DNA from 2 places in the Caballeronia sp. INML2 genome. Region 1 is predicted to be linked to the other one. Evidence: predicted binding sites of a transcription regulator. Region 1 holds the regulator's gene; the other holds the start of a gene.
What was found. Region 1 encodes LexA, which represses DNA repair genes until DNA is damaged. Its sites were predicted from a motif close to ACTGTATNNNNATACAGT; they were not measured.
Positions count from the first base shown of each region.

Region 2: the regulator LexA is predicted to act here: its motif matches at 2,402-2,419, upstream of imuA (translesion DNA synthesis-associated protein ImuA).

Region 1 is NZ_JALQDH010000017.1:6,009-9,506, reverse strand. It holds gene cysT (sulfate ABC transporter permease subunit CysT) at 1-160, opposite strand, end outside; gene NCT32_RS06515 (sulfate ABC transporter substrate-binding protein) at 252-1,286, opposite strand; gene lexA (transcriptional repressor LexA) at 1,545-2,222, shown strand; gene NCT32_RS06505 (hypothetical protein) at 2,429-2,755, shown strand; gene NCT32_RS06500 (DUF2939 domain-containing protein) at 2,856-3,452, shown strand; gene NCT32_RS06495 (universal stress protein) at 3,470-3,498, opposite strand, start outside.
Region 2 is NZ_JALQDH010000094.1:1,371-4,868, reverse strand. It holds gene NCT32_RS31135 (error-prone DNA polymerase) at 1-269, opposite strand, end outside; gene NCT32_RS31130 (DNA polymerase Y family protein) at 274-1,758, opposite strand; gene imuA (translesion DNA synthesis-associated protein ImuA) at 1,682-2,389, opposite strand; gene NCT32_RS31120 (flagellar transcriptional regulator FlhD) at 2,844-3,143, shown strand; gene flhC (flagellar transcriptional regulator FlhC) at 3,146-3,498, shown strand, end outside.

The DNA of each region.
Region 1 (3,498 bases):
TCACCGCGCGTACAAACTGCGCCCAGTCGAGCGTCGCCGTCTTCGCGAAGGTGGCGGCGAGCGGAATCAGCACCACGAGGCTCAAGTACGCCACCGTGATGCCGAGCGTCAGGCCGAACCCGGGAAGCGCGCTCGGCTTCTTGAATGTGAGGGTCGTCATCCTTGATTGATCCTTTTTTGCGCCGGGGTGAGGCGCGTTGCTGCTTCGGGCGCGCGGCGTCATGGATGCGCCGCGTCGCCCGCTTCTTCTGTTACTGCGGTTGATAGATCGAATCGAACACGCCGCCGTCCGCGAAATGCGTCTTCTGCGCCTTGGTCCAGCCGCCGAACGTGTCGTCGATGGTGTAGAGCTTCAGCTTCGGAAACTGCTTGGTGAGTTCGGCGGGCACCTTGTCCGAGCGCGGCCGATAAAAGTTGCGTGCGGCGATCTGCTGTCCTTCGTCGCTATACAGGTACTTGAGATAGGCATCGGCGAGCTTGCGCGTGCCGTGCTTGTCGACGACCTTGTCGACCACCGCGACCGGCGGTTCCGCGAGGATGCTCACCGTCGGCACGACGATCTCGAACTTGTCGGTGCCGAACTCTTTCACCGAAAGGAACGCTTCGTTTTCCCACGCGATCAGCACGTCGCCCTGGCCGCGCTGCACGAAGCTCGTCGTGGCGCCGCGCGCGCCGGAATCGAGCACGCCGGCATTCTTATAGAGCTTCGTCACGAAATCTTTCGCGGTCTGCTCGTTGCCGCCCGGCTTGTGCTGCGCATACGCCCACGCCGCGAGGTAATTCCAGCGCGCGCCGCCCGAGGTCTTGGGGTTCGGCGTGACGATCGACACGCCGGGCTTCGTCAGATCGTCCCAGTCCTTGATGTGCTTCGGATTGCCTTTGCGCACGAGGAACACGATCGTCGACGTGTACGGCGACGCGTTGTCCGGCAGGCGCTTTTGCCAATCCGCGCCGACGAGTCCCTTGGAGGCGAGCGCATCGATGTCGTAAGCGAGCGCGAGCGTGACGACGTCGGCCTGCAGACCGTCGAGCACCGCGCGAGCCTGTCCGCCCGAGCCGCCGTGCGATTGCTTGAAGGTCACCGTCTCGCCGGTATCGGCCTTCCACTTTTTCGCGAACGCCTGATTGAAGTCCTGATACAGCTCGCGGGTCGGGTCGTATGAGACGTTCAGAAACGACGTCTGCGCGAAGGCCGACGCGGCCATCCCAACGCCCGCCGCCGTCAGCGCCGCCGCCGCGAGCAGGCGCCGCGCGCCTTTGCCCAATCCCAGTCTGATGCTTTGCATTCCCCGTTCTCCGTCTTATCGAATTGACGGAATCAGTCTATCGAGGCGTCTATATGATTAGAAATAATCGTTATTCACTTTTTTATACGTAAAACTGCTAAGAACGATATTCCTGGATGGAAAAAGCGATCGCGGCCGCGAAGCGTGCGCGCGGCAGCCGCAGACGGGCGAACTTAAAGTAAAGCTTGAAAAGCGCGAAATACTGTATAAAAATACAGTCACCTGTCCATCCATACAGTGCACCAAGGGCCCGAGCCAGTGACCAAGACATCAAAACTTACCGCGCGGCAGCAGCAGGTGTTCGAACTGATCCAGCGCGCGATCGACCGCACGGGCTTTCCGCCGACGCGCGCCGAGATTGCGGCGGAACTCGGCTTCAGCTCGGCGAATTCCGCAGAGGAGCACTTGCGGGCGCTGGCGCGCAAGGGCGTGATCGAACTCGCGGCGGGCTCGTCGCGCGGCATCAGGCTGCTCGGCGATGCCTCGCGCTCCGATCGTTCGGAGGACATGCCCCATCAATTCACGCTGCCGCATCAGAGCATCATGCAGCTGTCGCTGCCGCTCGTCGGGCGTGTCGCGGCCGGAAGTCCGATCCTCGCGCAGGAACACATCTCGCAGCATTACGCCTGCGACCCCGCGCTCTTTTCCAGCCGGCCGGACTATCTGCTGAAAGTGCGCGGCCTCTCGATGCGCGACGCCGGCATCCTCGACGGCGACTTGCTGGCCGTGCAGAAGCGCACCGAAGCGAAAGACGGACAGATCGTGGTCGCGCGTCTCGGCGACGACGTGACGGTCAAACGCTGGAAACGCCGTCCGGACGGCGTCGAGCTCATCGCCGAAAACCCGGATTACGAGAATATTTTCGTGCGCTCCGGCAGCAGCGATTTCGCGCTGGAAGGCATCGCGGTCGGGCTGATTCGTTCAGGCGAGTTCTGAGGTCTCCGCGCGACATGGGCGGGAAGCGAAAGTCGGAGGCAAATCATTCGCTCACTTTCGCAACGGGACAAGAAATGTCTCATTGACATCGCAAGATAGCCTCACCAACCGCTTTCGACGTTCAGTCGAGCCGGTTCAAACATAACAAGCATGACGGCCGCCGTGCGCGGTGCGCCGCGGTGCGTCCTATCGTCTGGAGAGTCATCATGGAACGTTTTGCCCGGCTGCTGCCCTTCCGTCAATTCGGCCGCCTGCGCCATCTGCGCGCGCTGATCGCCTGCGGCATGCCGCGCGCCGAAACTACGTCGGATCTCTTCGACGAAATGCCCGCGCTGCCGTCCCAGCAGCCGGCTTTCGCGCGCGTGTCGTTGAACAGCACAGTGCATGCGGAGCCGGAACAGCGCGCGCCGGTGCGTGTCTATCGCGGCCAGTCACGCGTGATTCTGGTAGGCAAGATCGACGAAGTGTCGCGCATGATCGACCGTTGCATCGCGGAGGAAAACGCAGGGCTCACCGGCGGCATCCTCGCCTGAAACGAGGCGCACCGCCCGCAGAATGTGAATCAACGGGATTTATCACGCGCCTGCGAGGTCAATTTCAGATTCACGTTTTGCAGAGAGGCTTCGCCGTCGCATGTCCCGCACTAGCCGCTCCGTCGCCGCCGCAGTCCTCGTCCTGATTCTCGCCGCGGCGCTCGCTTTTATCTATGCGTCGCCTTACATCGCGCTGAACCGCGTAAAACGCGCAGCCGATGCGCGCGATGCGCAGACCGTCAACGAGTACGTCGATTTTCCCGCGCTGCGCGCGAGCCTCAAGGAGCAGGTCGGCGCGCTGCTCACGCGCCGCGTCGATATACAAAAGAGCAATCCGCTCGCGATCATCGGGGCGATGATCGGCGCAGCGCTCGTCGGTCCTCTGGTGGACTCCTATGCGACACCGGACGGCGTCGCGGCGATTCTGAACGGCATTCCGCCGCGCGGCGATCCGGGCGAGCAGCCGCCGCCGGCCGGGAGCGGCTCATCGGCGGCGCACCCGGACGCGCCGGCCCCCGGCGTCACGACCGCGCAGCAGGCACCGAAGGTGCCGCCCCAGACCACGGCCGGTTATCGAAGCCTGAACACGTTCGTCGTCACGTATCAGCACGGCGCCGGAGATGCGCGTTACTCGGCGATCTTCCATCGCTACGGCCTCGTGACATGGAAGCTCGTCGCGGTCGATCTCAACGGGTGACGCGTCGAACGTCCTCTTCAGGCGCCGGCTTCGGCCTTGACCGGTT
Region 2 (3,498 bases), on a different contig from region 1:
GCCGTGAAGGCGAGGGCGGGCCTGCCGTCGGCGTTCGTCAATTGAAAGTGCGCGCCGACGATGAGCCGGACATTCGCTTCCTTCGCGGCAACGTGCGCGCGCACGATCCCCGCGAGCGAGCATTCGTCAGTGATGGCGATCGCAAGATAGCCGAGCTGCTCGGCGCGCAGAATCAGTTCTTCCGAGTGCGACGCGCCGCGCAGGAACGTGAAGTTGGAGAAACACTGCAACTCGGCATAGCCGGGCAGCATGGAGGTGTACACGTCCATTGCTTCACCCAAAAAGGCCGTGCAGGAACCATCGAGGATCTTCTGCGGCGCGGCTACCGACGCGCTCGCGGTAGATCCAGTAGCAGGTATGGTCGTCCGCTTCCGCGACGAAGTAGTCGCGCGTGACGAGCTCGCCGCCCCACCATCCCGCTTCAACGCGCTCGCCGGGCGATACGGTACGCAGCGGGCTCCCGTAGAACGGCCGGTGCTGGCGCGTCATCAACTGGATGGGCGTTTCAAGCAACCATGAAGGGCGCGGCTGATCGCCGGGCAGCGGACAGCCTTTCACATCGCTCGACACCGACACCCAGTTCGATACGATCTCGGGCCGATGGTCGGCCACAGGTGCCGCGCGCAAGACGTTCTCGTGGCCAAGACGCGCGACGAGCAACTCCATTAGCCGGTTGTGGTCGGCCGCGCTGCCGCCCGGCTCGGGGAATAGCGTGTCGGACGGCGGCTCGGCGGCTTCAACGTCATTCACTTCAAGTCGCACAGCGATGACCGCGGCCGCCAACTCGACGCGTCCAACCCGTTCTTTGAGCAAGCGCGTCAGGTGTTCCTCGTGCCACGTCGGCTCGGCGAGCGCCACCTCAATCGTCGTTGGCGGCAACGCCGCGCGCCCTCGTTCATGTTCGAGGTCGATCGAAAAGCGCGTGAGTGCCAGTTGCTTGCTCGCGAGCCAGCCGGTCAGTTGCACGATGAGCCGGCGCGCCACGAAGAGGACGGCTTCCGCGTGCTCGACGCGATCGGGTAATTCGATGCGAGCGTTGAACGACGGCGGCGTCTGGACCCATTCGTAGAGTTCGGGTGCTTCCCCAACGGCGCGATCGAGCGTATCCAGTAGCGCCGTGCCGCAGCGCTTTTTCAGACCGGCGCGCGGCAAGCGCCGCAGGTCCGCGACGCTCGTGCATCCGAGGCCGTCGAACCAGTCGGCGTAGCGTCGGGCTTCAAGAACGAGCAGGGCGGGCAAGCGCGGCAATTGACGCATCAGCGAGCGGATGGAGAGACGTCGGCCGCCGCGATAGCGGGCCATGAGCCATGCACTCTGGCCAGTGGGCGCGACGCTCATCCGCGCCGTGAAGCCGAAGGCGGAGAGCGAGGCGCGGATCGCGCGTCTGAGCGCGCGAACGCCACCGAATAAGCGCAAGCTCGCGGAGACGTCGACCAGCACCGTCTGCTCCTCAGCGATCGACACTTGCGGGCTGAACTGCATGAGGGCGGTGGACACGTCCGCGACCGCCTGCTGCTCCTTCAGTTCGTCTTTGTCGTGAATGCGCGCATCGGGCGCGAGCGTGAGAGCGCCGCCTTTGCGCATGCCGATGCGAACACCCGCCTCGTGCGCTGCCTGATCGAGCGCAACGACACGCTCGTGGTCGAGCACGACTAAGCCCACGCCCGACCCCAAGCCCGCCTCACTCGTGGACGACCAGTTCGGCTGGAAGACTTCTCGGCTGAGGTGCGGCAGATACACGCCGATCCACACTTGCATGGCGATTCAACAGGATAGGCGAATGGGTCAATCCAACGACAAGCGGCTCATCACGCGCCGGGCCGCGGCGCTTCACAGACTCCAATGAAACGCTGTCGCGCGCAGGGCGAACAGCAATGCGAAGCGGGGCAGGCGACGTATCGCTCGCGGCAGCGAGCGGCCGCACCATGAAGAACAGCGATTCGCTCGTCTGCGCGGCAAGGTGCAGGCGGCGTAGCGCTTCCGGTCGCACATGCGTTTGCCAGAAGATCAACGCGCCGAACGTACCCGCGCGAAGGATCTGCTCGCCCGCCCAGAGTGCATCGGCGGTCTTCTGGGCATGCACGACGTTAATCGACGTCTCAGGCAGGCCCCAGTACGCCGCTGCTTCGGGTTGAAAGCGATGAGGCGGCTGCAGGAAAGCAATGCGTCGTTGCGCGACAGCCTTGAGCGCCGGCAACAGCAATCGCATCTCACCAACGCCGGGCTGCTGGACCAGTAAGTCGGTGAGCGCGCCTTTGGGCCAACCGCCTCCCGGAAGTTTTGCGGCAAGCGTCTCAGATCCACACGGCACGACGTTCACGCGAGCAGAAGCCAGTTGCGAGCCGCGCCAAATCGATGGATGAATGTCTTCAAGGGCCAACGCTCCCATGTTCAACCCCGTACTGTATGTTTGTACAGTAGTCTACACGATGCGGGCAGCGAACGGTCGGGGGTCTAAGTCAGCGGCCCGGGTCTGATTCGATCGCGAAGGTAACTCTGTCGTTTTCGCGCATCAGTCGGGTAACTCCTTATCGAGTAGACGTTACCGAAATCGTCGTTCCGCACGCGCGGCGCGAACCAGAAAGGAAGCTGCAAGCGGCATGCCGCTGAGCAATATCTATCCGGTCTTGATCACCTGGATTGGTTAATACGCATATGACATACATCGAAAAGAAGGAAATAAAACTTCCTTCGCGAACGATTGCGCGAGACGTATTTGCTGTAGAAAACGACTACCGCGTGTAACTAAATGTTGCAAACGACGGTCCGTAGTCAGACAATTCACTCGCGCCCTGACGAACGGCGCCAACGAGCAAGCCGAACTCACTACCTAGTCCGCCGCCATGATCCACGCCTCTTCTGACCTTGGTTCGATCCGCGAATTAAACCTGTCGTACCTGATGCTCGCGCGACGCGTCCTGGCGTCGGATTGCGAGGCGGCACGGTCGCATTTGGGTCTGTCCGCGGAAATGGCGGATACGCTGCTCAAGCTCTCGCCGGCGCAAACGGAAAAGCTCGCGTCGTCGTCACAATTGCTGTGCTTTTTCCGCATGAGCGCCGATGCGATGCTCGCGGGCCTCGCTGGTCGCAGCAACGAAGCTTCGATCTCGACCGCCACCAATGACGCTCTGCTGGCGGCCTAACCATGACCACGACCGTTTCCTCCAAAAGCCTGGCTGCCGAAGCTGCTCAAGTCATGCGCGCGATCGCGCTGATCAAGCTCGGCGCGCGCATGCAAGTGCTGGAATCGGAAATCCCGACGATTTCGCGTGAACGGCTAATTCGCCTGTATCGCGAAGTGAAGGGTGCATCGCCGCCCAAGGGCATGCTGCCGTTCTCGGAGGACTGGTATCTGACGTGGGCGCCGAACATCCATACGTCGATGTTTGCGAACGTCTACGCCTTCCTGGAAGCGAACAGCAAAGGGCTGGACCGCGTGGATCTACTGACTCGTGCGTACTCGCTCTACGCCGAGCATTTCGACATGATCGGCGAGCC